Regions from separate parts of the Massilia sp. TSP1-1-2 genome, predicted to be linked through region 2. Evidence: predicted binding sites of a transcription regulator. Region 2 holds the regulator's gene; the other holds the start of a gene.
The links. The regulator sigma-54, encoded in region 2, starts transcription at its own class of promoters, with help from an activator protein. The targets are predictions, from matches to a motif close to TGGCANGNAANCTGCTTT.
Positions count from the first base shown of each region.

Region 1: a site for sigma-54 is predicted at 6,038-6,055, ahead of pedF (cytochrome c-550 PedF). Genes of this name have one in related genera too.

Region 1 is NZ_JAFCTU010000010.1:172,515-186,951, forward strand. Features, by position in the region: gene ACP7BV_RS11250 (beta-propeller fold lactonase family protein) at 1-253, opposite strand, end outside; gene ACP7BV_RS11255 (TonB-dependent receptor family protein) at 417-2,570, shown strand; gene ACP7BV_RS11260 (TonB-dependent receptor) at 2,584-4,728, opposite strand; gene ACP7BV_RS11265 (substrate-binding periplasmic protein) at 4,698-5,516, opposite strand; gene pedF (cytochrome c-550 PedF) at 5,526-5,999, opposite strand; gene ACP7BV_RS11275 (DUF3482 domain-containing protein) at 6,126-7,604, opposite strand; gene ACP7BV_RS11280 (DUF2868 domain-containing protein) at 7,601-9,064, opposite strand; gene cobT (nicotinate-nucleotide--dimethylbenzimidazole phosphoribosyltransferase) at 9,149-10,180, shown strand; gene ACP7BV_RS11290 (adenosylcobinamide-GDP ribazoletransferase) at 10,180-10,971, shown strand; gene ACP7BV_RS11295 (histidine phosphatase family protein) at 10,974-11,516, shown strand; cobalamin riboswitch at 11,511-11,728, shown strand; gene ACP7BV_RS11300 (TonB-dependent receptor plug domain-containing protein) at 11,868-13,730, shown strand; gene ACP7BV_RS11305 (FecCD family ABC transporter permease) at 13,742-14,437, shown strand, end outside.
Region 2 is NZ_JAFCTU010000008.1:6,351-20,787, forward strand. Features, by position in the region: gene ACP7BV_RS08740 (monovalent cation:proton antiporter-2 (CPA2) family protein) at 1-1,817, opposite strand, end outside; gene ACP7BV_RS08745 (KpsF/GutQ family sugar-phosphate isomerase) at 1,903-2,925, shown strand; gene ACP7BV_RS08750 (KdsC family phosphatase) at 2,925-3,455, shown strand; gene lptC (LPS export ABC transporter periplasmic protein LptC) at 3,513-4,109, shown strand; gene lptA (lipopolysaccharide transport periplasmic protein LptA) at 4,106-4,711, shown strand; gene lptB (LPS export ABC transporter ATP-binding protein) at 4,708-5,466, shown strand; gene ACP7BV_RS08770 (RNA polymerase factor sigma-54) at 5,480-6,964, shown strand; gene hpf (ribosome hibernation-promoting factor, HPF/YfiA family) at 7,035-7,388, shown strand; gene ACP7BV_RS08780 (enoyl-CoA hydratase/isomerase family protein) at 7,482-8,570, shown strand; gene ACP7BV_RS08785 (SMI1/KNR4 family protein) at 8,934-9,659, opposite strand; gene rapZ (RNase adapter RapZ) at 10,558-11,421, opposite strand; gene hprK (HPr(Ser) kinase/phosphatase) at 11,580-12,515, opposite strand; gene ACP7BV_RS08800 (PTS sugar transporter subunit IIA) at 12,576-13,058, opposite strand; gene queF (NADPH-dependent 7-cyano-7-deazaguanine reductase QueF) at 13,480-14,310, opposite strand; gene ilvA (threonine ammonia-lyase, biosynthetic) at 14,323-14,437, opposite strand, start outside.

The DNA of each region.
Region 1 (14,437 bases), on a different contig from region 2:
CCGCCCCGCCTGCCGCGTCCAGCACCAGCAGCGCATTGCTGCCCGCATCGGTTACGAACAAGGTCTTGCCGGCCGGGTCGGCGGCGATACCGCGCGGGCGCTTGCCGGCCGCCAGTTCGCGCACCACGGCATCGGTTGCGGTGTCGATCACGCTGACGGTACCGGATTTTTCATTGGGCACATAGGCCAGGGGGCCGGCGGCGGCACTGGCCACAACGATAGTTGCGAGAGAGAACAAAGCGAAGTTTTTCATGGAATCCCTTTCATAAATGAAGGCGCAAGCCGCGCGCGCATGCGGGATTTCATGCAAGCACTGTGCCACTGCAAAATTTTGTGCTGGCAGGTATATTGCTTACGCTGTTGGCACAGACCCGCCGAATGACCGCAAGCGGGCGTACCTCATTATTGGAGACTGCATGAACCACCCATTTCGCCTCAACGCCATCGCCAGCCTGGTGGCTGCCGCGCTCTCGCCGCTGGCCGCTGCCCAGTCGGGCGCCGCCGCGCCGGTCGCCGTCGCCGTCGCTGTTGCCGGCGCGCCGGTCGACGTCGTCGTCGTCAGCGGCAGCCGCATGGAACACGCCAGCTTCGACCTGCCGGCGGCCATCGACGTCATCGACGCGGCCCGCATCGGCGCCGCCCAGATGCGCGTCAACGCCTCGGAAGCCCTGGCCGCCGTGCCCGGACTGGTCGTGCAAAACCGCCAGAACTATGCGCAAGACCTGCAGATTTCCTCGCGCGGCTTTGGCGCCCGCTCCGCCTTTGGCGTGCGCGGCGTGCGCCTGATTGCCGACGGCATCCCGGCCACCATGCCCGACGGCCAGGGCCAGGCGGCCACCTTCAACCTCGACCTGGCCGACCGCATCGAAGTGCTGCGCGGGCCGTTTTCGGCCATTTACGGCAACCACTCGGGCGGCACCATCGCCCTCTTCACGCGCGACGGCAAAGGCCGCCCCAGCGTCGAATCGACCCTGACGGCGGGCAGCTACGGCAGCCGCAAGCTTGACGTCAACGCCCAGGGCGAGAGCGGCGGCATCGGCTACGTGATTGACACCTCGCGCTTTGATACCGACGGCTACCGCAGCCACAGCGCCGCCACGCGCGACCAGGCCTACGCCAAGATGACGCTCGCACCTACGGACGCGAGCCGCCTTGCCGTCACCGCCAGCGCGCTGCGCCAGGACGACACGCAAGACCCGCTCGGCGTCACCTGGGCCACCTTGCAGCGCGACCGGCGCGCCGGCGAAACCGACGCCACCGATACCGCCACGCCCAAGCGCACGCTGGCCGAGCGCTACAACACGCGCAAGAGCATCGACCATCAACAGGCTGGCATCTCGTTCGAGCAGCGCCTGGGCGAGGACCGCGTGCGCCTGATGGCCTACGCCGGCAACCGGCAAGTGATCCAGTACCAGGCGTTTTCGCGCTTTGTCCAGACGCCGGCCACCCAGTCCGGCGGCGTGGTCGATTTCGCGCGCGACTTTCACGGTGCCGACATCAACTGGCTGCACGTGCTGCCGCTGGCGGGCGGCAAGCTCAGTACCACCGTCGGTCTGGACTACGGACGATCGCGCGACCAGCGCCAGGGTTTCGAAAACTTCGTCGGCGCGCAGTTTGGCCTGCAAGGCAAACTGCGTCGCGACGAGACCGATACCGTCTCGAGCATTGACCCGTACGCGCAGGCCGAATGGCAGGGCGGCCCCTGGGTGCTGACGGGCGGACTGCGCCACAGCCGCCTGAAGGTGGCCGTCACCGACCGCTACGCCAGCAATGGCATTGACAGCGGCAGCGTCAACTATCGCCATACTACGCCGGTACTTGGCGCTCTGTACAAGGTCTCGCCGGTCCTGAACGTGTATGCCAGCGCCGCGCGCGGCTTTGAAGCGCCCACGCTCAATGAATTGTTTTACTCGGGCGCCGGGGCGGGTTTCAATTTTGGCCTTCGCCCTGCCACCAGCGTGCATGTGGAAGCCGGCGTCAAAACCTACATCGGCAGCAATACGCGCGTGAACGCGGCCTTGTTCCAGGCCAGAACCGACGACGAACTGGTGGTCGATGTGGCCACTGGCGGGCGCACCAGCTACCGCAACGCCAGCGCCACGCTGCGCCAGGGCGCCGAACTGTCGGTCGACAGCAAGCTGGACGCGGGTTTCAGCAGCCGGGCCGCCATCACGCTGCTGCGCGCCATTTACGCGCAAGGCTTTGGCGCCGTGGCGCAAGGCAGCCGCCTGCCCGGCGTGCCGCGGGCGAACCTGTTCGCAGAACTGGCCTGGAACAGCAGCGGCGGCAATCTTGGGGCAGCCATCGAAACGACTGCCAGCAGCAAGGTGTATGCGGATGACGCCAATCTCGACATCCCGGCGCCGGGCTACGCGGTGCTCAATGCGCGCGTCCAGGCGCAGCAGACGCTGGACGGCTGGCGCCTGAAACAATTCGTGCGCGTGAATAACCTGGCCGGCAAAGCCTACGTCGGCTCGGTCATCGTGGGCGACGCCAACAAGCGCTTCTACGAGGCGGCGCCGGGCCGCAACTGGATGCTCGGTTTCAGCGCCCAGTACAGCTGGCGCTGATTTTTCAAGCGGCTCAATAGTGGTAGCGCGCCCCGAAACGCAGCATGCGGGGCGTGCCCGGTGCGATGAAGCGCGTGTTGGCGTCCGGCGCCGCGCCAAACAGGTTGCGGCCCACGGCGCCAAAACTGGCAAAGCGCCGGTTCAGCAGATTGTCGACGCGCGCGTACAGCTCCCAGTGCTTGGCGCTTTCCCAGCTGGCGCGCACGCTCAACAGGCGGTAGCCGGCCACCCCAAGGCCGGGCAGCAGACCGTCTTCATTTCCCTGTACGACCATGCGCGAAAAAACTTGCGCGTCGGCGCCCACCGTGAACGACTCGCCCAGCATCCATTGCGCGCCCAGCTTGACGCTATGGCGCGGCAAACCGGCCAGCGGCGTGCCCTGCTCCACCGGCACTGCGCGCACACCGGTAAACAGCGTGCCCTTGGCGTCATACGCGGCGTCGAGGTAGTTGTAGCTGGCATTGAGCTGTACCTGGCCCACGTTCGCGCGCCACGAAAAATCGAGTCCCTGGTGGCGCGTGCGTTCAAAATTGGCAAAGTAACCCTGGCGCGACAGGCCGGAGCTGATGAAAAGGATGTCGTCCCGGTTGATGGTGCGGTACAGCGACAGCGAAGCGCTGGTTCCCCCATGCTGGTAGCGGGCGCCGGCTTCGAGCGTGCGCGCGACGACCTGTTTCAGGTAGGGATCGGACTGCAGGCCTACCGGCAGCTGACAGGGCTGCGTGGGATCGGCGCAGCCAAGTTCGATCACGGTCGGCACCCGGTTGCCCTGCGCGGCGTTGGCCACCAGCATCCAGCCGGCGCCGGCCTCGAAGGCTGCGCCGAGCGATGGATTCATGCTGCTGTAGGTGAAGCGTTCGCGCGGCTGCAAGCCCCTGGCGCTGGTCAGCGTATTACTCACTGCGGCGTGGTTGACGCGCGCGGCCGCCGTCACGTGCAGCCCGGGCGCGGCGCTCCAGGTGTCGCTGGCAAACACGCCGAGCGCGCTGGCACGGCCCGTCACCGACGATGCAGGAACGCGCTCCTGCGCCGGGTCGGCAACGATGCCGCGTTCGTCCGTCAGCACGCCATCTTGCTCGAACTGGGCAAAGGCGACGGCGCTGGCGTCAACCGTGGCGCCGATGTCGATACGGTGCCGCTTGCCGCGCACGCCCAGCAGCACGCTGGCGCCCTGGCCCCGCTGGCGCGTGCTGGTGGTATTGAACACGCCTGCGGGCCCTTCCTCCACGTCGCCGTTGACGGTGTCGCTGCGGCTGCGGCGTGCATAGGCCAGCGCCGAGAGCACGGCGCCGCCGTTAAAACGCCGGCTCGCATTGCGAGCCAGTTGCCAGAGCGCGTTGCGCGTCTCGTCAGGGAACGTGTACACGGCGCGCCAGTCCCGCTGCGCCAGTTCGTCGGGCAGCAAGCCGTTTCCACGCAGTTGGCTGCGCCCGCCCAGCAGCGACACGCTGGCCGCCGACACGCCGTCGTCGCGTCCGACCTTGGCAAACACATTGCCAAGCCGGCCCTGCGAATGGTCGCGCCAGCCATCGTCGTCAAACAGGGTCGAACCAACAAAGCTGTGCCAGTTGCCATCCACCGCGCCCAGCGCCAGGTCGAGCCGCCGCCGGCCCCCACTTGTGACTGACAGATCGACTTCACCTCCCGGGTGCGTGGCGCCGCTTTTGGTGGTCAGCACCAGCGCCCCGCCCAGGGTATTGAGTCCGTACACGGGATTTGAACCGGGCACCAGCAGCACGCTGGCCAGCGCGGATTCGGGCAGCATGTCCCAGTTCACCACGTCGCCGAACGGCTCGTTGACCCGCACGCCGTCCAGGTAGACCGAGATGCCCTGCGCAGTGCCGAGTACCGGCGAGGCCCGAAAGCCGCGGTAGGTGACGTCGTTCTGAAACGGGCTGCCCGAAATGTCGTTGACGTTCACGCCATTCAGGTTGCAGTTCAGGTAGTCCGCCAGGTTGCCCGCATGCGCGTCGCCGATCTGGTCGCTGCCCGCCAGTTGCACCGAGTACGGCAGCAGCTTGCGTTCAATCCCCAGTCCAGCAAGGGGCGCAGTGCCGACGATTTCAACGGTGTCGGCAAGCGCCGGCTGGCACGCCAGCGCCAGGCCCAGCGCCCCGCACCAGCGCTTCATGGCGTGACGACCTGCACCCCATGCCACGCGAAAATCGCCTTGAGCTCACCGCTGGCCGCCATCTCGTTCATGGCTTGCTGCAGCAGCTTGGCCATCTCGGTGTCGTCCTTGCGCACCGCCATGCCGACCGCCCATCCCGAGCGCGGCAGGCGCTGAAATGCAATGTCGTGCACTGGAAAAGCCCGGTCGCCGCGCAGCACGGAGTCGATTTCCGAGCGGGTGGCAAGCACCGCGTCCAGTTCGCCAGCCTTGAGTTTTTCAAGCGCCTCGATCGCGCTCGGATAAATCTTCACGCCAGGGGTAAATTTGCCATTGCCCTCCCCCAGCATCACCATCGCGGCAATCGAAACTTTCTCCACGCCGATGCGTTTGCCGGCCAGCGAATCGACGCCGTCAAAGCTTGGCACCGTGCGTGCGCTGCGCACCAGGCGCACGCCCTCGACATGGTAGGGCGCAAAAATGACGACTTGCGGATTGGCCGCCATCAGCCGGTTATCGACCGGCACATGCAGCATCACGTCGGCCGGGCCGTACCCCAGGTAGTGGCCTTTCCAGACCATGTTGCGCAGGTCGTCGCCCAGCTCTTCACCGGCCGGAAACGGCAGCAGGTTCAGGCGCAGGCCCAGCTTTTTGGCGAGCGCCTGCGCCAGGTCGACGTCGATGCCCTGGCCTTTGTCCGAGAACGGCGCAAACTCATTGTAGACCGCCACCTTGAGGCCGCCCGACTGTTGAATTTTCTGCCAGTCGGCGTGGGCGGGGCCTGCCATCGCCAGCGCGGCGCAGGCGCCGGCGATCAGTGCACGGATCGTAGTCATGTGCCCTCCCTATTTGGTTTCGCGGCGCGATTCGAGATAGGTCTTGATCGACCACATGGCTTCCTGGTTGAAGACGCCTTCAAAGGGGGGCATGTACACCGCCCCATTGCGCACTTTGCCGCCGCGGATGGAGGTCAGGAAGTAGGCGTCCATCTCCTCGTAGCAGGCCAGCTTCTTGGCTTCGACCTTCAAGCCCACGCAGTCGCGGTCAAGCAAGCGCAGGTCGGGCGCGATCCCGCCCGAAATGGCGTCGATGCCGTGGCAGCGCGCGCAGTTCTGACCAAACGCCGAGGCGCCGATCTTGAGCGCGAGCTTGTTGGTCTTGAAGGGATTTTCGTCGCGCCATTTGTCGCCCAGCGGCGGCAGGCCGGCGGTGTCGACCGCCTGCGGCGTGACGTTGCCGTGCGCAATGGCGAACATGGAGGTGGTGACTGCGCTGGCCAGGCCTGCCCAAAGTACCAGACTACGAAGGGATTTTTTCATGGTGTCTCCTGCTGTTTTGATGGATGAATACATCAACAGGAGCAATTGCCATGCCATGGCTGCCACGCCGCAGCGCCTGCGCCACCTGTCCCGAAATGGAACAGGTGTCCCAGCGTTGTCACACCGTTACCGACCGTGCAGTTCCGGATCGACCTTCGTTGGGTAAAGACGCGACAGCGCGTGGGTTGCAACGGCAGTCAGCAGTTGGCGCAGGCGCTCGCCTGCTTTGCCGCTGTCGTCTTCCTGGCGCAGTGCGCTCCACAGGCCGGCCAGTTCGTTCGCGTGCGGCGCGGCCGCCGCTTCCACCTCGGTCTGCCAGAACGCGGGCGCCTCGCCCTCGACGAAATCGCCGCGTCCGCGCCCGAAGTGGGCCACGGCCAGGTAACGCAGCACGCTGCCAAGGAGCAGCGTGTGCAAGAATTCGTCGGCAAATTCCACGGTGGTCTTGTTGCGCTCGGTGCTGGTGTTAAAGCCCCATGCGGCGCCGGCCGCCGTCAAGGCCCCCACCACGCCGCCCAGCAGCGCCCCGGCGCCGAAGGTCAGCCCCCCTGCCATCAGGTCCGCCGACAAGCCCGTCGCCGCGCCCGAGACGACCGCGCCCAGCAAGCCGGCCTGCGCCTTGTCGACCGGCGCGCGCACCTTGAAGTTTTCACGCACGCGCGCATTGATCCTGGCAGCCTCGCCAGGGTCGAGCCGGTGCAGCTTAAGCAGCACGCGCGTGGTTTCGCCAATGCCGGCATTGAGCCGCTCGACCAGCACCGCCATGGCCTTTTCCTGGCGCTGCTGGTCGGCCGACTTGGCCAGGCCGACCGCCTTCATGGCGCTTTGCAAAAAGCCGGTGTCGGCCAGCGCGATCGGTTCACTGTCGCGCGCCGCTGCGGCTAGCTGGACGGCGGCAACGCGCATCGCTTCATGGAAGCGGTCCTGGTTGTTGGCCTGCCACAGGGCCAGCAGGCGCGCGTATCCTGCTTGTTTGGACTCGTCCAGCAGCTTGCCGACCGCCTCGTAAAACACGCGCTCATGCACCCAGCAGCGGGCAAAGGCGTCCAGCGCCAGCACGTCGCGCACGATCGGATATTGATCCAGGTGCGCTTTCCAGCGCGCCTGCTCCGCCGCTTCCTCATTGGCGGGCCGGGGCGGGCCCATCTGGTTGAGCAAGACCACTACCGGTTTGCCCAGCCACTCAAGAATTTTCATTTCGGCCGGCAGGTAGCCTGCATCCCGGGGCAGTTCGGACGAATTGACCAGGTACAGCACCACGTCGGCAGAATCGCGGGCGGTGCGCAATGCTTGCTGGCTGAGCCAGAACGGCTTGTCGCGGTAGCGGTCGAACACTTCGCGCAGGAACCAGCCGATCGGGTTGCCCGCCATTGCCAGGCGGCGCAGCAGGCGCACCGAGTCGCCAAAGCCGGGCGTGTCCCATAGCTGCAAGGTGTCGCCCTCGGCGGTCTTGAGCAAGGTGTGCTCTTCGGCCAGCACGGTGACGTGGGCGGCGTCGCGCACCTCGCCCACGTCGACCCCGACCAGCGTGCGCGCCAGCGTGGTCTTGCCGTTGTTGGTATGCGAGATCAGCGCAAACTGGATGGTGGCGGCTGTGTCGTTCATGAAGGTTTCGATACCCGTAGTCCGGCGTCCTGGTCGAGCGGGCGCTGGGGTGGATTGCGAAGGTTAATGATGGTGGCCGGTGCGCGATGGAAGCTGCAAAATTCCTGCCATAGTGCGACGCGCTGCGCCATACGCGTTTCGTCGCTGCGTTCGGCCAGCGATGATTCGTCGATCAGCACGGCCACGCCGCGTTTCGAGGTGCGCACCAGATAATCGAGGAAAACGCCGTGATTTTCCTTTTCCGGCGTCGCCGCGAGGTTGAACAGCACGGCGGTGTAGGTCACGGCCGGATCGTCCAGGTTCACTTCGCGCAGCACTTCCTGGGGCTCTTCGCCATACGCGCTCGGCGGGCGCAACATCACGCGCGCCTGCTCGCCCAGCAGCATGGTCGCCACCTGCGTCAAGCCGCGGTCGCGCGCTTCGTCGACGGTGAAGCTGTAGGGGAGCACCCGCAACACAGCGGGGCCGCTGGCGCCAATCTGGTCGCCCAGCTTGCGGAAATACGGCTGCTCCAGGTCGAGCGGGAATGCGCGCACGAGCCGGCGCGCCTTCCAGTGCGCGAAGCCGGCCAGCGCCAAGCGCGGCAGCACCACCAGCAGGAGCATGGTGGCGCCGTACAAGTGCACCCAGCGCGCGCCGCCGGCCGCCGACGGCACCTGCGAGAAGCGCAGCGCTTCAATCTCGGCGATCGAAAAACCCTGCAGCGGGAACAGCGCCAGCACCGGTGCAAACAGTGCCGACAAAATGGCGTGCACCTGGCCGGCCGACAGGAATGTGCTCTCCCATCCGGCCCGGTATTCGGACAGAAAACCGCGCGCATACAGCGAGAGCAGCGCGCCAAGCGCAAACATGGCCGCCGACAGATGCACGGTGCGCGACAGGCGCGCGTGATTGAGCCTGGCACTGAGCTCTGTCCATTGGCGCATGAAGTCGGTGAGCGCGCTCGATAGCACATGCGGCAGCTTGCGCGGCAGCGCCACCTTGGCGCCGGACAGGCTGCGCATCATGCCTTCGCTGACCCAGCTGCTGGCGGGCGAGGGAATGACCATCCAGACCAGCAGCATCAGGTACACCAGCAGGTTCCAGCCAATGATGCCGAGCAGCGGCGCGGAGAGCAAATCGACGCGGTGCGGGTCGCTGATGCGGTCCAGCCCCGCTCCCAGCAGCAAGGCCACCAGCGGCAACGCGACGGCCAGCCTTGTCAAGCCCGTGCGCAGGCTAAAAAACCCTTTCAGCGACGGCGTGCGTTCGGCCAGGCGCTTGAGGATTTGTTCGGAGCGCTGCTGCAAAAAATGCTCGGTCGTGACGTCGGACTTGCTGTCCGACGCCTGCCACTGGGCCAGTTCGCGCGCGCTGCGGGTGGCGTACATGCGGTCGTCTTCGCTGAGGATGTCGTGCCCGGTGTCGGCCAGTTCGATCGCGCGCACCAGGACTACATCCCGTGCAATCTGTTCGTTCATGCTTTTCCTTGTTGAAAGCCGCTCTTTTCGAATGTGCTATCTTAGCGCGGAAAAATGTTGCCACCTTTTCATTACCCTACATTCATGCAAAATTCAACGATCCACCCTACCTACAACCCTGAACTTGCTGCGCAATTGCAGCAAGCAATTGACAACAAAACAAAGCCACCGGGCAGCCTTGGGGCGCTGGAAACACTGGCGCGGCAACTCGGGCTGATCCAGCAAACCGTGAACGTCGCGCTGCGCGAGCCGACAATTGTCGTGTTCGCGGCCGATCATGGCGTAGTGGCCGAGGGCGTCTCCGCTTACCCCCAGAGCGTGACGTGGCAAATGGTGGAAAACTTCCTGCATGGCGGGGCGGCCATCAACGTGTTTGCCCGGCAAAGCCACTGCGCGCTGCAGATCGTCGATGCCGGCGTCAACCACGATTTTGGCGCGCGCTCAGCCCTGCTCGACCGTAAAGTGGGACGCGGCACCGCCAATTTTGCGCAGCAGGCGGCCATGAGCGCGACCGACTGCCAGCTCGCCATGGCGCACGGCGCGCAGATCGCCGCAGCCTTAACAGGCAATGTCATCGGTTTTGGCGAGATGGGAATTGGCAACACCACCGCGGCGGCGGCATTGATGCACAAGCTGACCGGCATTCCCGTGGCCGACTGCGTCGGCGCCGGCACCGGTCTTGCCCTCGACGGCATCCGTCACAAACAGCGCGTGATCGAGGCGGCCGTGGCCCTGCACGCCGGCGTGGACGAGCCGCTCGCGATCCTGGCCACGTTTGGCGGCTTTGAAATTGCGATGATGGTCGGCGCCATGCTGGGCGCCGCCGAACGGCGCAGCGTCTTGCTGATCGATGGCTTCATCGTCACCAGCGCCTTGCTGGTCGCGGCAAAAATCGCCCCCGCCATCCTGGACTACTGCGTCTTTGCGCACTGCTCCGACGAACAGGGCCACCGCCGCATGCTGGCCCAGCTGGACGCCAAAGCGCTGCTCAATCTTGGCCTGCGCCTTGGCGAAGGCACCGGCTGCGCGCTGGCCCTGCCGCTGCTGCACGCCGCGTGCGCCTTTCTGGGCGAGATGGCGACGTTCGAATCGGCCCAGGTCAGCGACAAGCAATGATGGCCGTCGTCGTCCACCAGCTGCGCCTGTTTTTCATCGCGCTGCAGTTTTTCACGCGCTTGCCGATACCGCGCTGGGTAGGCTTCCAGGCCGCGTGGCTGCATCACGCCGCGCGCTATTTTCCGCTGGTCGGCAGCGTGGTGGCCGCAGCCACCGCACTGGTGTACCTGGCCGCCGCGCGCCTGTGGCCCGCGCCAGTGGCGGTGCTGCTCTCCACCGCTGCCGGCATCTACCTGACCGGTGCCTTCCACGAAGACGGCTTCGCCGACATGTGCGACGGCTTTGGCGGGGGCCTGACGCGCGACCGGGTGATGGAGATCATGAAGGATTCGCGCATCGGCACTTACGGCGCGGTGGGCGCGCTCCTGCTGCTCGCGCTCAAATGCACGCTGCTGTCGATGATGGAGCCGGCGGCGGCAATTGCCGCCCTGCTGCTCGCCCATCCGCTTTCGCGCCTGGCGGCGGCCAGCCTGATCTGGAAGCTGGACTACGCGCGCGATGAAGGCAAGGCCAAGCCGCTGGCGCAGGAAATGACGGGCGCCGAATTTGCCATCGGCGCCACCTGCGCGGCCATTCCCGCACTCTATCTGGGCGCGCTCGGCTACCTGTCGTGGACCACGATCGCCGTTTGCGTACTGGGCGCCGCGGCGGCCGCAATCTGGCTGGGCGCCAAATGCGTGCGCCGCATCGGCGGCTACACGGGCGACTGCCTGGGCGCCGTCCAGCAGGTCAGCGAAGTAACCATTTACCTGTGCCTGCTGGCCAGCATCGGCCAGGGCGGCTGGTACTGAGCATGCGCCTGATCTTGGTGCGCCATTTGCAGCCCATGGTGGCGCCCGGCGTTTGCTACGGGCGCAGTGACCTGGCGGTGGACCCGCAACTGCTCGGCGCGTCCTTGCCGGCACTGCGCGGCCAGCTTCCCGCCGGCGTGCCGCTGTATTCCAGTGCGCTGTTGCGCTGCGCGTCGCTGGCGCGCGCCTTGTCAAGCGCGGTGCGCTTCGATGCGCGCCTGGCCGAACTCGATTTCGGTGCGTGGGAAATGCGCCCCTGGGACCAGATCGCGCGCGCCGAGATCGACGCCTGGGCCGCCGACGTGGCCACCTATCGGCCGGGCGGGGGCGAAAGTGTGCTGGACATGGCAAAGCGCATCAGTGACTTTTACGATGAGCTGATGGGCGCGCAACTTCCCGCGGCCGTCCTGGTCTGCCATGCCGGCGCGATCCGCCTGCTGGCCGCCCGCGCGCGCGGCCTGGCCCCGCTTGCGATGGCCCACGAAGCGGCCGAGCGCCCTCACGCCATCGCTTACGGCGCAGTCATCACCGTCGAAAGTGTATAATCGCCACGTTTTGGTGCTCGCGCGCATGTTCAATGCGTGCAGTTAAACGGGAAACACAAAGCCTCACAGGCTAAGGTGTGCTGCCCCCGCAACGGTAAGCAAGTGTCGTCCAGCGGACGACGGGCCGTCTCGAAAAACCACTGTGCGTTGCATGGGAAGGTGAGACGGTTGCACTTGCCAGCCCGGATACCGGCCAGGACAGGTGGAAGTGTGCGAGCGGGGTGTTCGCGACGCGGCCGGGTCGCTGTAGCGCATCCCTGTCAGTCGCAATCTATTCTTCGGCAAGCGCATTTCTGTTCAATCCGGCCAACGGGGAACTCGGCCGGTTGCTTAACTTACTGAAGAACCGTCATGACCTTTCCTGTATCACGCCGCGCGGCCATCTCGTCGCTTGCGCTAGCTATTACCTCCGCTTTTGCCCAGGCCAGCGAGACCAGCAATCCTGCCGTCGCTTCCGTCGTCGTCACCGCATCGCGCACGCCGCAAGCCGCGGCCGATGTCCTGTCCGATAACATCACCCTGTCGTCCCAAGACATCCTGCGCTCAGGCGCGGGCAACATCGTCGACCTGCTGCAAAAGCAGCGCGGCATTGAAGTGGCGCGCAACGGCGGCCCGGGCACCAGCGCCTCGGTCTTCATCCGCGGCGGCGACTCCAGGCAGACCGTAGTGTTGGTTGACGGCGTGCGCATCGGCTCGTCCACGTCCGGCATCGCCAACTGGAGCGCCCTGCCGCTGGCGAACATCGAGCGTATCGAGATTGTGTACGGACCGCTGGCCACCATGTATGGCGCCGACGCCATCGGCGGCGTGGTCCAGGTATTTACCAAGCGCGGCACCGGTGCACCGGCCATCAACGCTTCAGTTGGTGCAGGTTCCGACAAGACCCGCAGCGCGGACGCGTCGGTCTCAGGCGGCGCCGGGCGCTTCAACTATGCGTTGACGCTCACGCGCGACCAGGACGAAGGCTTCTCGGCCACCAAGCCGGGCAATTACTCGTACAACGGCGACAACGACGGCTACACCAAGGACAGCGCCAGCGGCCAGTTCGGCGTGGCGCTGGCCCAAGGCCACGAAGCCGGCCTGCTGTTCATGCACAGCAGCCTCGATGCGCAGTACGACAACGGCGCATCAAACTTCGACGCGCGTGGCGAACAGGTGTTGAACAATGTGGCGCTGTATTCAAAGCACCAGTTCTCGCCGGCCTGGCAGGTCAGGTTCCAGGCCTCGCGCGCGGACGACAAGTCGTCCAACTTCAGCAACGCCACCGCCACCGGCTACAGCCGCCTTGACACGCGCCAGAACACTTACAGCGCCCAAAGCGACCTGGCGCTCGGCGCCGACCTGCTGCAAGTGCTGCTCGAGCGGCGCGAAGAAGACGTGTTGTCGAGTTCCGCTGCTGCCCTGTCGCGTGATCGCAGCACCAATTCGGCCGCAGCGTCGTATTCGATCAAGCGGGGCGCCCACCTGGGTACAGTCAGCGCGCGCCATGACAACAGTTCGCAATACGGCTCCGTGAACACCGGCGGCATCGGCTACGGCTACCGCATCAGCAGCACGCTGCGGGCCAACGCCAGCTTCGGCACCAGCTTTCGCGCACCTACCTTCAATGAACTCTACTACCCGAGTTATGGCGTGGAGAGCAACCGGCCGGAACACGGCAGGAACGCAGAAGCGGGCCTGGTCTACAACACTGGCGCGAGCCAGGTCACTGCCGTCTACTACCGCAACCGCCTGAAGGACCTGCTGGTGAGCACCTCGGTGTGCCCGGTCGAAGCGGCAAGCCACCCTTATGGCTGCGCCTACAACGTCAACCGTGCCACGCTCTCGGGCCTGTCGGTCGGCGCGCGCACTACGGTTGGCCCGCTTGAGTTGAGCGGCGCGTTCGACCTGCAAGATCCGCAGGACGACACCACCGGCAAGCAGCTGGTGCGGCGCGCCAAACGCCATGCCAGCCTGGCGGCCGAATACAGCAGCGGCGCACTGGTGCTGGGCGCAGGTGTGCAGATGTCGGGCAAGCGCTTTGACAATACGTCCAACACTGCAACGCTAAGCGGTTATGGCTTGCTCAACCTGTTTGCCTCGTATCGCTTTGCTCCCGACTGGACTGCCATCGTCCGCTGGAACAACGCGACCGACAAGCAGTATGAGCTGGCAGGCACCTACGCGACCGCCGGTTCGCAGGCATTCATCGGCCTGCGCTACGGCGTGAAGTAAGGAGCAGGCCCGTGCATCCGTTCTTCCGCAATATGCGCCACCGGGCCACGGTCGTCATCGGTTCGCTGGCGATCCTGGCCCTTGCCAGCCTGGTTTTCTCTGGCATGATCGGTTCCGTCTCGATTCCGCTGGCGGACATGCCGGGCGCGCTGGCCGAACTGGCCCACGGAAGCAACGGCTCGCTGGCCGCCACCTTGCTCGAACTGCGCATCTCGCGCGCGCTGGTCGCTTTCGTCACCGGCTCGGCGCTGGCCCTGGCCGGCGTGATGATGCAAGCCTTGCTGCGCAATCCCCTGGCCGATCCCTATGTGCTGGGCATTTCAGCCGGCGCTTCGGTCGGCGCCCTGGCTGCGTTGCTGGTCATGGGCGCCTTGTGGGTCATCGACGCGGCCGCCTTTGCCGGCGCGGTGGCGGTGTCGATGATGCTGTACCTGTTCGCCCGGCGCGACCTGCGCGGCGGCGCCGAAGGCGGCACGTCGCAGCTGTTGCTGACCGGTGTGATCCTGTCGTCGCTGTGCATGGCGATGGTCACGCTGATGCTGTCGATCGCGCCTGAAAGCCGCTTGCGCAGCATGATTTTCTGGATGATCGGCGACCTGGCGGGCGCTCCGCTGCGCGCCGTGCCGTGGGTCGTGCTTGCCGCCGGCTTGCTGTTTGCCCTGCGCAGCGCGCGCGCGCTCAATGTTTTATCGCTCCATGCGGAAGCT
Region 2 (14,437 bases):
CGCTTGCCGACCGCCCCCGCGTCGTCGCGCAGCGTCACCGAATGCAGCCGCACATAGGTATGCTCCGGATCGTCCCCGATATCGCTCGCGCCGTGAAAGTAGCCCCGCAGCGACGCATAGCGCTCGTCGCGCGCGCTTTGCACGCGGTGCACCACGCGCCTTAGCGGCACGCCCATCATCACCAGCGCATGCGAGGCGAGCATCAAGCTACCCTCAAGCGCCTCGGGCACCACTTCGGCGGCGCCGGCTTTTTTGAGCAAGTCCAGATCGGTGTCGTCATGGCTGCGCACGATCACCGGCAGCGCGGGTGCGAGCTCGTGCACCAGGTGCAGCACCTTGAGCGCCGACGGCGTGCTCGCATACGTGATCACCAGCGCGCTGGCGCGGTACACGCCAGCGGCGATCAGGCTCTCCCGGCGCGCCGCGTCGCCGTATGACACGTGGGCGCCGGCCGCCTGCGCTTCCTGCACCCGCTCCGGGTCCAGGTCGAGCGCCTGGTAGGCGATTTTTTCCTCGGACAGCAGCGTGGCCAGGCTTTGCCCGCTGCGCCCGAAGCCGGCCACGATCACATGCTTCTGGCTGGCCATGGTGCGCGTGGCGATCTGGGTCAGCTGCAGCGACTGCAGCATCCATTCGTTGGACGAAATCTTCATGACGATCATGTCCGCTTTCTCGATCATGAATGGCGCGGCCAGCATCGAGAGCACCATCGAGGCGAGCACCAGCTGGATGATGAACGGGTCGATCAGATTGGCGTCGGCGGTCAGTGTCAGCAGCACGAAGCCGAATTCGCCGGCCTGCGCCAGGCCCAGGCCGGTGCGAATCGAGGTGCCGTCGGAGGCGCCGAACAGCTTGGCCAGCGCGGCGATCAGCGCGAACTTGACCATTACCGGCCCGCACAGCAAAATCAGCACCAGCCACCAGTTTTCCAGCACCACGCGCACATTGAGCAGCATCCCCACCGTGATGAAAAACAGCCCGAGCAGCACGTCGCGAAACGGCTTGATGTCTTCTTCCACCTGGTGCCGGTACTGGGTTTCGGAAATCAGCATGCCGGCCACGAAAGCGCCCAGCGCCATCGACAGGCCGGCGCGCTCGGTGATCCAGGCCGCGCCCAGCGTGATGAGCAGCAGGTTGAGCATGAACAGCTCCTGCGAGCGGCGCTTGACGACGATGGTGAACCACTTGCGCATGATCTTCTGGCCGATGAACAGCAGCAGCAACAGCACAAAGACCGCCTTCAGGCCCGCCAAGGCCAGCGTGCCCGCCAGTTCGTCGGCCGGTTTGCCCAGCGATGGAATCAGAATGAGCAGCGGCACCACGGCCAGGTCCTGGAACAGCAAGATGCCGATGATCTTGCGGCCATGCGCGCTTTCCAGTTCGAGCCGCTCGGTGAGCATCTTGACGACAATGGCGGTGGACGACATGGCCAGCGCGCCGCCCAGCGCAAAGGCGGCCTGCCACGTGATGCGAATGCTGGCCGGCAGCTGGGTGGCGAGCAGCCACCCGAACAGCATGGTGGCCGCGATCGTGAGCACCACCTGCGCCATGCCCAGCCCGAACACGATGCGGCGCATGGCCATCAGCTGGGAAAGCGAAAACTCCAGGCCGATGGAAAACATCAGGAAGACGACGCCAAATTCGGCCAGCGTTTCGGTGGTATGGTTGTTTTCGGCCAGGCCCAGCGCGTGCGGGCCAATCAGGATGCCAACTGCCAGATAACCGAGCATGGGCGGCAGATGCAGCATGCGGAAGGCGACCACGCCGAGCACCGCACTGCCTAGCAATAAGAGGGTAAGTTCAAGTCCTGAAACCATGCTATGCCGTTGACGTGGAGGGGTAAAACGCTATTTGTTGCGTCTGGCAAGTTTTTTGCTTTCGCAATTCGTTTATACTGCTTCCATGAGTGTAACCGATGAAAAAACAATGCTGAAAGCTTTTGACAAAAACGTCGTCGAGCGCGCCATGGCGATGGCGCGCGAAACGCTGGAAATCGAAACCGACGCCATGCACGCGCTGCAGGACCGGCTGGTCGGCGACGACAGCGTCGGCCAGGCAGTGGCCATGCTGCTCGAATGCGGCGGGCGCGTGGTCGTCTCGGGCATCGGCAAGTCGGGCCACATCGCCCGCAAGATCGCCGCCACGCTCTCGTCCACCGGCACCCCGGCCATGTTTGTCCATCCGGCCGAAGCTGCCCACGGCGACCTGGGCATGGTGACCCCCAAGGACGCCTTTATCGCCATTTCCAATTCCGGCGAAACGGCCGAACTGATGTCGATCCTGCCGATCGTCAAGCGCATGGGCGCGCCGCTGATCGCCATGACGGGCAACCCCAAATCAAGTTTGGCGCTGCTGGCCGACGTGCACCTGGACGTTTCCGTGGCCAAGGAAGCGTGCCCGCTCAATCTGGCGCCAACGGCCAGCACCACCGTCACGCTGGCGCTGGGCGACGCGCTGGCCGTGGCGCTGCTCGACGCGCGCGGCTTCAAGGAAGAAGACTTTGCGCGCTCCCACCCGGGCGGCGCGCTGGGCCGGCGCCTGCTCACCCACGTCAAGGACGTGATGCGCAGCGGCTCGGACGTGCCGATGGTGACGGCCGATGTGCCGCTGGCCGCCGCGCTGCTCGAAATTACCCAAAAGGGCATGGGCATGACCGCCATCGTCGACGCCGACCAGCGTCCAGTGGGCGTGTTCACCGACGGCGACTTGCGCCGCCTGATCGAGAAAGTCCAGGACTTCACCAAGATCACGATCCGCGACGTCATGCATGCCGACCCGCGCCGCGTGCGCCCCGAACAGCTGGCGGTGGACGCGGTGGCCGTCATGGAGCAGTTTCGCATCAACCAGATGCTGGTGGTGGACGACGACGGGCGCCTGGTCGGCGCCCTGCACATCCACGACCTGACGCGCGCAAAGGTAATCTGATGAACCAGCTCGAACACATGCGCCGCGCCGCGGCCGTCAAGGTCATGATCTTCGACGTCGACGGCGTGCTCACCGACGGCAGCCTGACCTACGGCCCGGATGGCGAAACCACCAAGACCTTCAATGTCCTCGACGGCCTGGGCATCCAGCTGCTGCAAAAAAGCGGCGTGGCCACCGCCATCATCAGCGCGCGCGAGTCGCCGATTGTGGTGCGGCGCGCGGCCGACCTGGGCATCATGCATGTCCACCAGGGCATCCACGACAAGCGCATCGCCTTTGCCAGACTGCTGGAAGCGACCGGCTTGACGGCGCAGCAGTGCGGCTATATCGGCGACGACGTGATCGACCTGCCGCTGCTGCTGCAGGTCGGCTTTGCGGTCACCGTGCCCACCGGGCACCCGGAGGTGCAACACCGCGCCCATTACGTCACGCGCGCCGGCGGCGGGCGCGGCGCCGTGCGCGAAGTGTGCGACCTGGTGATGCGCGCGCAGGGCACGTACGAGGCGGCGCTGGCGCCGTATTTCGCGTGACAGGCAAGAATCAGGAATCAGGCCTGCGGGACCCATGCCTGCGGGGCGGGGGCCGCCATGGATAAGCGCACCGCCCATCGCTGGCCGCTGCTGCTGACCATCACGGCGCTCATCTTCTCCGCCTTGGGCAGCTTCTGGCTGGTGCAGGTGATGCAGCGCGGCGACGGCCAGGTCGATCCGGCCGCAGCCGGCAACGAGCCTGACTACATCGTTGAAAAATTCAGTTTCGTGCGCATGACGCCCGAAGGCAAGCCGCGCTACCTGTTCTACGGCGCCAAGCTGACCCACCGTCCGCTGGGCGACGTCTCGGACGTCGAGCAGCCCATGCTGCAAAGTCTGGCGCCCGGCCAGAGTCCAATGACCGTCAAGGCCAACAGCGCGCGCCTGCGGCATGCGGACGACCAGGTCGACCTGTTGGGCAAGGTCGACGTCTTTCGCCCCGCTTCGCCCATGGCGCGCCTGATGCACATGACCACCGAAGCGCTGACCGTGTTTCCGGAAGAAGACCGCATGGAGTCCCGCGTGCGGGTCGACATGGCGCTGGGCGCCAACACCATTACCGGCGTCGGCATGAAGGCCAACAACGCCACGCGCCAGGTGCAGTTTGCCGGCGGTGGCCAGATCATCGTTCCACCCAAGGGCAGTAGAAAATGAAAAAAATAATAGCAATTGCAGTGTTTGGCCTAGTGGCGCTGGGCGCCTCGGCCGAGAAAGCCGACGCCGGCAAGCGCGCGGTAATCGACTACGGCACGCTGCTGGTGGACGAAGTCGCCCAGGTCACCATCGTTACCGGCAACATCGTCGTCACTAAGGGCACGCTGGTGCTGCGCGCTGAAAAAGCGGTGATCAAGACCAGTCCCGAAGAAGACATGCAGGTGACGCTCACGGGCGTGCCCGGCAAGATGGCGACGTTTCGCCAAAAGCGCGACGGCGGCCCCGAGCTGTGGGTCGAAGGCAATGCGCAGCGCATCGAATACGACGAGCGCAGCGGCGTCGTCAAGCTGTTCGGCAGCGCGCATATCCGCCAGATCGAGGGCAGCAACATGACCGACGAAATCAAGAGCGAATTCATTTCGTACGACAGCATGCGCGAGGTATTCACCGCCCGTAACGACGCCAGCGGCGCGAGCAAGCCGGGCGAGGGCCGCGGCCAGCTGATCATCGCGCCGCGCAAGCCGCGCGCCGCGCCGGCGCCAACCGCGCCAACTGCGCCAACGGGGCCGACTGGCACGCCAGCTCCGACGGGCATGCCATGATCGAACCGAAAGCTTGTGGCAGCACGCTGATCGTGCGCGGCCTGCAGAAAAGCTACGGCAAAAAACTGGTCGTGCGCGACGTATCGCTGCAGGTTGAATGCGGCGAGGTAGTCGGCCTGCTGGGGCCCAACGGCGCCGGCAAGACCACCTCGTTCTACATGATCGTGGGCCTGGTGCCGTCGGATGCCGGCTCGATCGACATCAGCGGCGTGGATATCTCCAGCCTGCCGATTCACCGGCGCGCCGCGCTCGGCCTGTCGTACCTGCCGCAGGAAGCGTCGGTGTTTCGGCGCCTGACGGTCGAAGAAAACATCCTCGCCGTGCTGGAACTGCAAAAGGTCAACGGCAAGCGCCTGAGCAAACCAGAACTCAAGGAGCGGCTCGACACGCTGCTGCATGACCTGCAGATCGAAAAGCTGCGCGAGAACCCGGCCATGTCGCTGTCGGGCGGCGAGCGGCGGCGCGTGGAAATCGCGCGTGCGCTGGCCACCAATCCGCGCTTTGTGCTGCTCGACGAACCGTTCGCCGGGGTCGATCCGATCGCCGTGATCGAGATCCAGCGCATCGTGCGGTTCCTGAAGGAGCGCGACATCGGCGTTTTGATCACCGACCACAATGTGCGCGAAACGCTCGGCATTTGCGACCGTGCCTACATCATCAACCAGGGTGCGGTGCTGGCCTCTGGCCGTCCGGACGACATCATCGCAGACGAATCGGTACGCCGCGTTTATCTGGGTGAGCACTTCCGGATGTAAGCAGGTCAAACCGATGAAACAATCCCTGCAACTACGCACCTCGCAGCACCTTGCGCTCACGCCGCAGCTGCAGCAGTCGATCCGCCTGCTGCAGTTGTCCACGCTCGAACTGCACCAGGAACTCGAACAGCTCCTGACCGACAATCCGCTGCTCGAACGGCTTGACGATCCGCTCGACCATTCGGTGCGCCTGCTGGCCGACGGCGCCATCGGCAGCAGCGCCACGCCGGCCGAGGCGCCGCCCGAACCGGGCGCGCAGGATGCACCGGCGCCGGCCGAAGGCCAAAGCGCCGATGCACCCGAGGGGGAAGCTGCCAGCAACAACGACAACAACAACGACAACGACGGCGAGTGGGGTGACCTGGGCCGCGCCAAGAGCAGCGACGACGAAGATTCGCGCCCGCAGCTCGAGGGCAGCGCGACCACCCTGCGCGAGCATCTGATGGAACAGATGCGCGTGCTGGTGCTCGAAGTGCGCGACCGCGCGCTGGTCGAACTGATCGTCGACGCGCTCGACGACAACGGCTACCTGACCGAGACGCTGGAAGAAATCCATGCGCGCATGCCCGAAGAACTCGAGATCGATTTCGATGAATTCAAGACCGCGCTGTCGCTGCTGCAAAGTTTTGATCCGGTCGGCGTGGGCGCGCGCAATGCGTCCGAGTGCCTGGCGCTGCAGATTCGCGCCATGCGCGGCGTGCCGCTGGTGACGCGCCGCATGGCGCTGGCCATCGTCGAAAAGCACCTGACCTGGTTCGCCCAGCGTGAATTCAACAAGCTGAAAAAAGCGCTCGACTGCGACGACGAAGACTTGCGCGAGGCGCAGACCATCATCCGCCGCTGCAATCCGCACCCGGGCGCCGTGTTCGCCTCCGATGTGTCGGACTTCGTGGTCCCGGACGTGATTGTGCGCAAGGCCAAGGGCGGCTGGTCGGTCTCGCTCAACAACGACGTGATGCCGCGCCTGCGCGTGAACAATATGTACGCGAGCCTGCTCAAGCAGGGCAAGGGCGAAGGCCAGATGGGCGCCCAGTTGCAGGAAGCGAAGTGGCTGATCAAAAACATGCGCCAGCGCTTCGACACCATCTTGCGTGTCTCCGAGGCTATTGTTGAGCGCCAGCGCAATTTCTTCAGCCATGGCGCGGTAGCCATGCGTCCCCTTGTGCTGCGCGAAATAGCTGATACACTTGGTCTACACGAGAGTACTATTTCTCGTGTAACAACTCAGAAATTCATGCTGACCCCGCATGGCATGTTTGAGTTGAAATACTTTTTCGGTAGCCATGTCGCCACCGAAGCGGGGGGAGAAGCATCTTCCACGGCGATTCGTGCACTCATCGTGCAATTGACAGGAGCAGAAGACCCTAAAAATCCATTATCCGATAGTAAGATTGCGGACATGCTGGGGGAACAGGGTATGGTCATCGCTCGCCGCACCGTTGCCAAGTACCGCGAAGCGCTCAAAATCCCGCCCGTCAGCCTCAGGAAGTGTCTGTAATCGGCATTTTTATGCCGTTCCTCTGCGCGCCGCGCACGAACGGAAAGTGACACCATTATTAGGAGTGTGTATGAATCTCACAATTAGCGGACATCATCTCGAAGTGACCCCAGCCATCCGTGAATACGTACAAACCAAGCTCGAGCGCGTCAAGCGCCATTTCGATCACGTGATTGATATTGCCGTGATCCTCACCGTGGATAACCTGACTGAAAAAGAAAAACGACAAAAGGCTGAAATCAACCTTCGCCTGTCGGGCAAGACCGTGTATGTAGAAAGCCTGTCGCATGACCTGTACGCCGCTATCGACACCCTGATCGACAAGCTCGACCGTCAAGTCATGAAGTACAAGGACAAGGTCCAGGACCATAATCACCAGGCCATCAAGCACCTGCCTGAAGAAGAACTCCCTGAAGCCATCTAAGGCCCGGGATTCTTGACACGAGGGCGCCTGCGGCGCCCTTTTTGCATCTGCGGAGGCTAAAATATGGGTCTATCCATTTATTGTCAGCCTTCCATGAGCGAATACGTCCAGACCCGCGTTGCCAACCGTACCGGCATCATCACCCTCGACCGTCCCAAAGCGCTTAATTCGCTGTCGCTGCAGATGGTGCGCGACTTGACGGCGGTGCTGCAGGCCTGGCGCGCGGATGACGCCGTCGATGCGGTCGTGCTTGGCAGCAGCAGCCCCAAGGCGCTGTGCGCCGGCGGCGACATCCGTTTTTTCCATGAGGTGGGCGGCAAGAGCCCGATGGGCGGCAGTGCCTTGCTGGAAGACTTTTTTACCGAAGAATACGCGCTCAATCACCTGATCCATTTCTATCCCAAGCCCTACGTGGCGCTGATGGACGGCGTGGTCATGGGCGGCGGGATGGGCATTGCGCAGGGCGGGCCCGACTGCCGTATCCGCATCGTCACCGAAAAAACCAAGATGGCGATGCCGGAAGTAAACATCGGCTTGTTTCCGGACGTGGGCGGCAGCTACTTTTTGTCGCGCGCGCCTGGCCAGCTGGGCAACTACCTGGGCCTGACCGGACTGACGGTCGGCGCGGCCGACGCCCTGTACGCGGGGTTGGCCGACGTGTTCGTGCCGCAAGAGCAGATGGCCGCGCTGGCCGCACGCATCGACAGCACGCCCGGGGCCGAGCTGCGCGCCATGATCGCAGATTTTGCCGCGCCGTATGCGGGGTTCGCCGGCGCCAGTGAACTGGAAGCGCAGCGCAGCCGGATCGACCACCATTTCAGTGCGCCAAGCGTGGCGGCCATCATGCAATCGCTGGCGGGGGACAGCGACGTCTTTGCGCAAAGAGCCCATGCGGCCATGGCCCAGCGCTCGCCGCTGATGATGTGCGTGACGCGCGAACTGCTGCGCCGCGGTGCCGGGCTCGACGTTTCCAGCTGCCTGCGCATGGAGCGCACCTTGGTGCGCCACAATTTTGAGCATGGCGAAGTGCTGGAGGGCGTGCGCGCGCTGGTCATCGACAAGGATAATGCGCCGCAATGGAATCCGCGCACGCTGGACGAAGTGAGTGGTGAGATGGTCGAACGCTTTTTTACGCCGGTGTGGCCGGCTGGCGCGCACCCGCTGCGGCATTTGCAAGGGTGATGCTGTAAAGACACGGCAATGTCGGCGTTTTCCACGCAATTTCGCCGCTAGGGTTGAACCTGAATCAGCTCGCTAAGGAACCAAAGTGGTCAAACCTGACGGGGGTAGTGGGGCCGCTGACGGGCCTCCGAAAGTTTCGCAACTTTTTTTTAAGGGGCCGCTACCGTCGCCCTATTCCGGATGCACGTTGGCCCGTTTCGTTCGCCAAAACGCTACCGGTCAGACACCGGCAAGTGATCATTTCATTGCTTTGCCCACTGAGGACGCACGTTTTTCTGCTGGGTCGTGTACGGTTCGCCAGGCGCCGGCGAGAGTATCCGGAGTTCAACTTGCGCTCATTTCGACATTCATGAGAACCACCGCCTAATTCCAAATGCGCCACCAAGGTTGGTCCCGGACGCCCGTTGGTTTACTCGAATCCGGCGAGTCACCCCCAGTTGCAGTCCGTCGGCGGAACTCGTTCAGCCTGTTTTCATACCATGGGAACTGCGTAGCTCCGTGATAGATCCGCTGCCCTTTTGACCCAAACAGTCCTACTGGCTTTTGAGCGTCGATGACACTCGCGACAAGATCGCGTCCGTCATGCCGTTTATGGGATTTCGAAAGTTCCAGCACAATCGCCTCGGCGGACAAACCCTCGTCAATCAGTCGCCTTACCTCCTGAAAGGCTGCAAGTTCATCATCGAGCCAATTTTCGTAAAACGCGAGAAGCGAAGTGGCAGTCTCGGTGAAGCCGTCCTCATCCAAATCTCGAAACACGATCGCGTTCGCCTTCGGTCCCGACGAAATGACATAAGTTCGATGTCCGCAGCCTTGCTCACCGATGAATATGTATTTAGCATCCTCTGTCTGCAGCGAATTGACGGGCACGGTTCCGTAATATGGCCCCACGCCGCCATCGCCGACCTCGCGATAGAAGCCTGCGAGTTCACTTGGAAGTGCGCAGCCAAGACGTGCTTCCGCAGCGGCGATCTCCCCTTCACTCAATGGGGCTGCCGCTTCGTATTGATGAAGTTCCGCGCCGAAGGCTTGGCGTTGCGCGTCCAACTGTCTCAGACGTTGAATTTTTTCAAGTACCAGTTCCCACATCAGTTAATTCTCCGTGCACATGTCGGCAAATGGCAGCCATGAACCCGACATCATCGAAGTCAGAGCACACTGCAAAATCTGACAGTCTAAACCCGCTACTCAACAGGAGTGCCTTGATGATGCCCTATCACCGACTTCCGCGAGTGTCAGGTTATGGCCGGTCCCTGTCGGTCGATGGTACTCGACGGCATAGCGACGGCCTCAACTGGGCGGTCACGTCAGCAAATTCGTGCACAAACACAACATCTGTGGAGTGCGTCATTGAGCTCCAATTCAAAGCTAAAGAACCGACGGTCTGCCGTCAGAAGTATTCCGCCGAGTCCGAAGGAAAACCAAAGTACAAAACCCTCGGATGCTGCGACGATTACGGACGTGTCGAGGTCAATCCCCTGCTTGCTTAGAAAATTCCGGGCTCCAGCAGGAATCCACTCGCGCTAAAATGCTCCGCTGCGGCAAGCATTTCGTGAAACGCTAGTTCGTTCTGTTGTTGAACATTCCGTTGAAGCGACATGAGGAAAACTGTTTGGCGTGAATGAGTAAACGGAGAAAAAATCATTTAGCTTAGCCGCAGTACCAAGGCCGCTCGATGCAATGACCGCTTTGGCCGAAAGCGGCCTTTGTCCGGCTGAGTGTACGGCCAACCGTGTTATTTTCGCAAGCAACTATTACGGCCCCTGAGCAGTTCGATCGGGGTGTACCCAAACGGGTTACTTGAGCGAGGCGCCACTAGTCTCAACAGGGAAGTTTTTCCGTTGTCGCAATGGTAGGTTGGACAGGTCTACATTTGCCGTTCATGCAAGCACGAGCGCCGTTCCATTTTCAGTAAAAACCCAGGTAGTTCGCGTCCAGATCGGCGCCAAGTGCGAGCACGGTTGTTCTCCAACGCGCGCCGCTACGTCTAGCACTGCTCGCGGTGGCGCAGCACGACCCGCTCGGTCGGGCTGAAGTGAGCGGCCAAGCGCTCGGCCATGTAGACCGAGCGGTGCTGGCCCCCTGTGCAGCCGAGCGCCACCGTCAAGTAGCTGCGGTTGTCGGTCTTAAACGACGGCAACCACTTGGCAATAAAAGCCCGTATGTCTTCCAGCAATTCGGCCGCGCTTGGCTGGGCGTCGAGGAAGGCGATCACGGGCGCATCCATGCCGGTCAGCGGGCGCAGCGTCAGGTCGTAGTAGGGGTTGGGCAAGGCCCGCACGTCGAACACAAAGTCGGCGTCCAGCGGCACGCCCAGCTTGAAGGCGAAGGACTCGAAGAACAGCGTGATGGGCGCGCGTTCAATCTCGACGAGCTCCTTGATCCACGCGCGCAGCTTGTTGGCTGACAATTCCGACGTATCGATCACATGGCCCAGTTGTTCGATGGCGGACAGGCGCTCGCGCTCTTCGAGGATGCATTCGATCAGCGTGCGGCGCGAAGCCGGGTTTTCGTCCGGGCGCAACTGGTGCGACAGCGGGTGGCTGCGACGGGTCTCGGAAAACCGTGCCACCAGCGAATGGGTGTTTGCCGTGAGGAACATGACTTTGACGTCATGGCCTTCGTCCTTGAGCATGCGAATATTGGCAGGCAGTTCCACCAGCGATTCGGCGCTGCGCGCGTCGACCGCGACGGCCAGTGATTCGGTCCCGTCGGCGATCAGGGCGGTTACCAGGCTCGGCAGAAGGGCGGGTGGAAGGTTGTCAACGCAATAGTAGCCGGAATCCTCCAGCACCTTGACTGCCACTGATTTGCCGGAACCTGAAATACCTGTAATGAGTACGATGCGCATGGTAATTATGATACCGCATGCGACCGTCTTTTGCGGGACGGAAACGTATATGTGTGACTTTTCCAATACTTCGAATCGCTGATGTCGCCGGCTATTTTTGGGACGCTCAGCAATCCGGTCTCAGCTGCGATTCCAAACCAGGCAGTAACGGGTAGTTTCTAGTCCCCCGACATCGCCTGCCGCTGGCGCTCCATAAATTCCTGCAACGTATCAATGCCCCGCAATTGCAGAATCGTATTGCGCACGGCCGCCTCCAGCAGCACCGCAATATTCCGGCCCGCAGCCACCGGAATGACAACCTTCCTCACCGGCAGCCCCAATACATCTTCGGTTGGAAACAAAAACGGCAGCCGTTCGACTTCTTCCTCCAGCGCGCTCCTGCGTACCAGATGCACGATCAGCTTGAGCCGCATTTTGCGCCGGACCGCCGTCTCGCCAAAGATCGCCTTAATATCCAGCAATCCCAGGCCGCGCACTTCCAGCAGGTTCTGCAGCAATGGCGGGCAGCGCCCCTCGATCATGTTGGGCGCAATGCGCGAAAACTCGACCGCATCGTCGGCCACCAGGCCATGACTGCGTGATATCAGCTCCAGCCCCAGCTCGCTCTTGCCTAGGCCCGAGTCGCCGGTAATCAACACGCCCACGCCCAGCACATCCATGAAAACGCCATGCATGATGATGCGCTGCGCCAGCTTTTTGGACAGATACACGCGTAGAAAGTCAATCACCTGTGCAGCGGGCAAGGGCGTTGAAAACAGGGGAATATTCTGCTCGTCGCAAATAGCGAGAATGTCGGCCGGCGTGTCCAGTCCCTGCGCGATGATCAGCGCCGGCGGCCCGCCAGCGATCAGCTCGCCAATGACATGGCTGCGCGAGCCGCTTTTAAGACGGTGGTAATAGGTTAATTCTTGGTGGCCAAACACCTGGATGCGGCCCGGGTGTATCAGGTTCAGGTGGCCGACCTGGTCGGCGGCGGAGGCAACGTCGCCCGAGATCAGGCGCTCGCCGCCCGGAAAGCCGGCGAACCAGCCAAGCTGCAGGCTTTCGCGATTGTCGTCGTAAAGCCGTTGGATGGTCAGCGGGGTTTGCAGCATGGACGGGCGTCTTCAGGTTGGTGGGGGCTATGTCAATGGCGGCGCCCGGCACCGGGAAGTTTAACCCAAGGCCTGTAGACTTGGTTGCCAATTGGTGATGCGCGAATGGACCGACTTGGGATCAGGATCGGTCGCCAGGGCGGTGCGGAAAGCGTCGTCGGAAAACATTTCAGCGATTTCGGACAGGATTTCCAGGTGCTGCTGCGTCACGTGATCGGGAATGAGCAGGAAAAACAGCAGGTTCACCGGCTGGCCGTCGGGCGACTCGAATGGAATGGGTTCAGCCAGGCGCACGAACGCGCCCAGCGGCGACTTGAGGCTCTTGCTGCCCTTGATGCGCCCGTGCGGCACGGCAACGCCATGTCCGAGGCCGGTCGAGCCCAGCCGTTCGCGCGCGAACAGGTTGTCCGAGACGGTCGAACGGGCAATGCCGCAATTGTTCTCGAAAATGAGTCCAGCCTGCTCGAAAGCACGCTTCTTGCTGGATACTTCCAAATCGAGTAACACGTTCTCGAGCGAGAGGATTTTGCTGAGGTTAGTCATAACACGAGTCAAATGGTGCAATGCACAAATGTGCTTGCGAGCCCGAATTATAGGCCTGTTTTACAGCGATGGCATTCAAATTTGTCGTCGGCAAGGATCCGCCTTGCATTGACCTTTTGCAAGAGGAATGGCGACTTACACAACAGGATCGGCATGGCGCAATGCCGGCCCCTGCAAAACATGAAGAACGCATGGAAAAATGTAGCGTTCGCCCACTTTTTGCTACGAAAATTTCCGGCAAACCAACAATACGGATAGTCTATTCGCTACCTGGCAAAACCTCAGCATACTATCATTACTGTTGTTTTTTTGTAAATCACAGCGCTATAGGCAAGACCGAGCATGCCAATGCTCACAGAAACGTATTCCCGAGCGTCAATCAGGTCAAAGCTTGATTGGTCAGCCTTTGCGATGGGTCAAATTACTGGCGTGCCGTCCGCAGGTTCTTTGGCGGCGGTCCACTGAAATTGCTGCGCCAGGGATTGATGTCCAGTCCGCCGCGCCGCGTATAGCGCGCATACACGGCCAGTTTTTGCGGCGCGCACTGGCGCAAGATATCGACAAAAATGCGTTCCACGCACTGCTCGTGGAACTCGTTATGCTCGCGAAAACCAATCAGGTACTTAAGTAAGCCTTCCTGCTCGATCTGCGGACCCACGTAGCGGATCTGCACACTCGCCCAGTCCGGCTGCCCGGTGACCAGGCAGTTTGACTTGAGTAAATGCGACACCAGCTTTTCCTCGACCGGTGCCTCGCCACGCGCCGAACTGAGCAGCGAAGGCGAGGGCGAATACTGGTCGATGTCGACGTCGAGCCGGTCCAGCAACAGGCCGTCGAGTTCGCCCATCTTGACGCCTTCGAAGCCGTCCGGCTGGGTCAGCACAATGTGCACCGGCGCGCCAAAGCCGTTCGACAAGTCTTCGCGCAGCAGCGCGAGCAGCGCATCGGTGTTGGCCAGGCGCGTCTGGTTGAAGGAATTGAGATACAGCTTGAATGACTTCGATTCAATGATGTTGGGCGAATCGGCCGGCGCGCTGATGGTGGCAATGGCCACCTGCGGCTTGCCGCGCATGTTCAGCCACGACAGTTCGTAAGCGTTCCAGATATCCACGCCAAAAAACGGCAGCGTGCCCGTCAGCTGCAGTTCGTCGCGCTTTTGCTGGCGTGGAATTGGAAACAGCAACTCGGGCGCGTACTGGGTTTGGTACGCGGCGCTCTTGCCCAGTGGTGATTGATCAGCAGTATTGGTCATGCGTTTATTGTATCAAGTACCCAGGAACAGTTTGTACACGGGGTTGAGGCTTTCGTCCCAATAGCGGTAGCCAAGCGTGGTCAGGAACTGGCGGAACTCGTCCATTTCACCGGTCGGCACTTGCAGC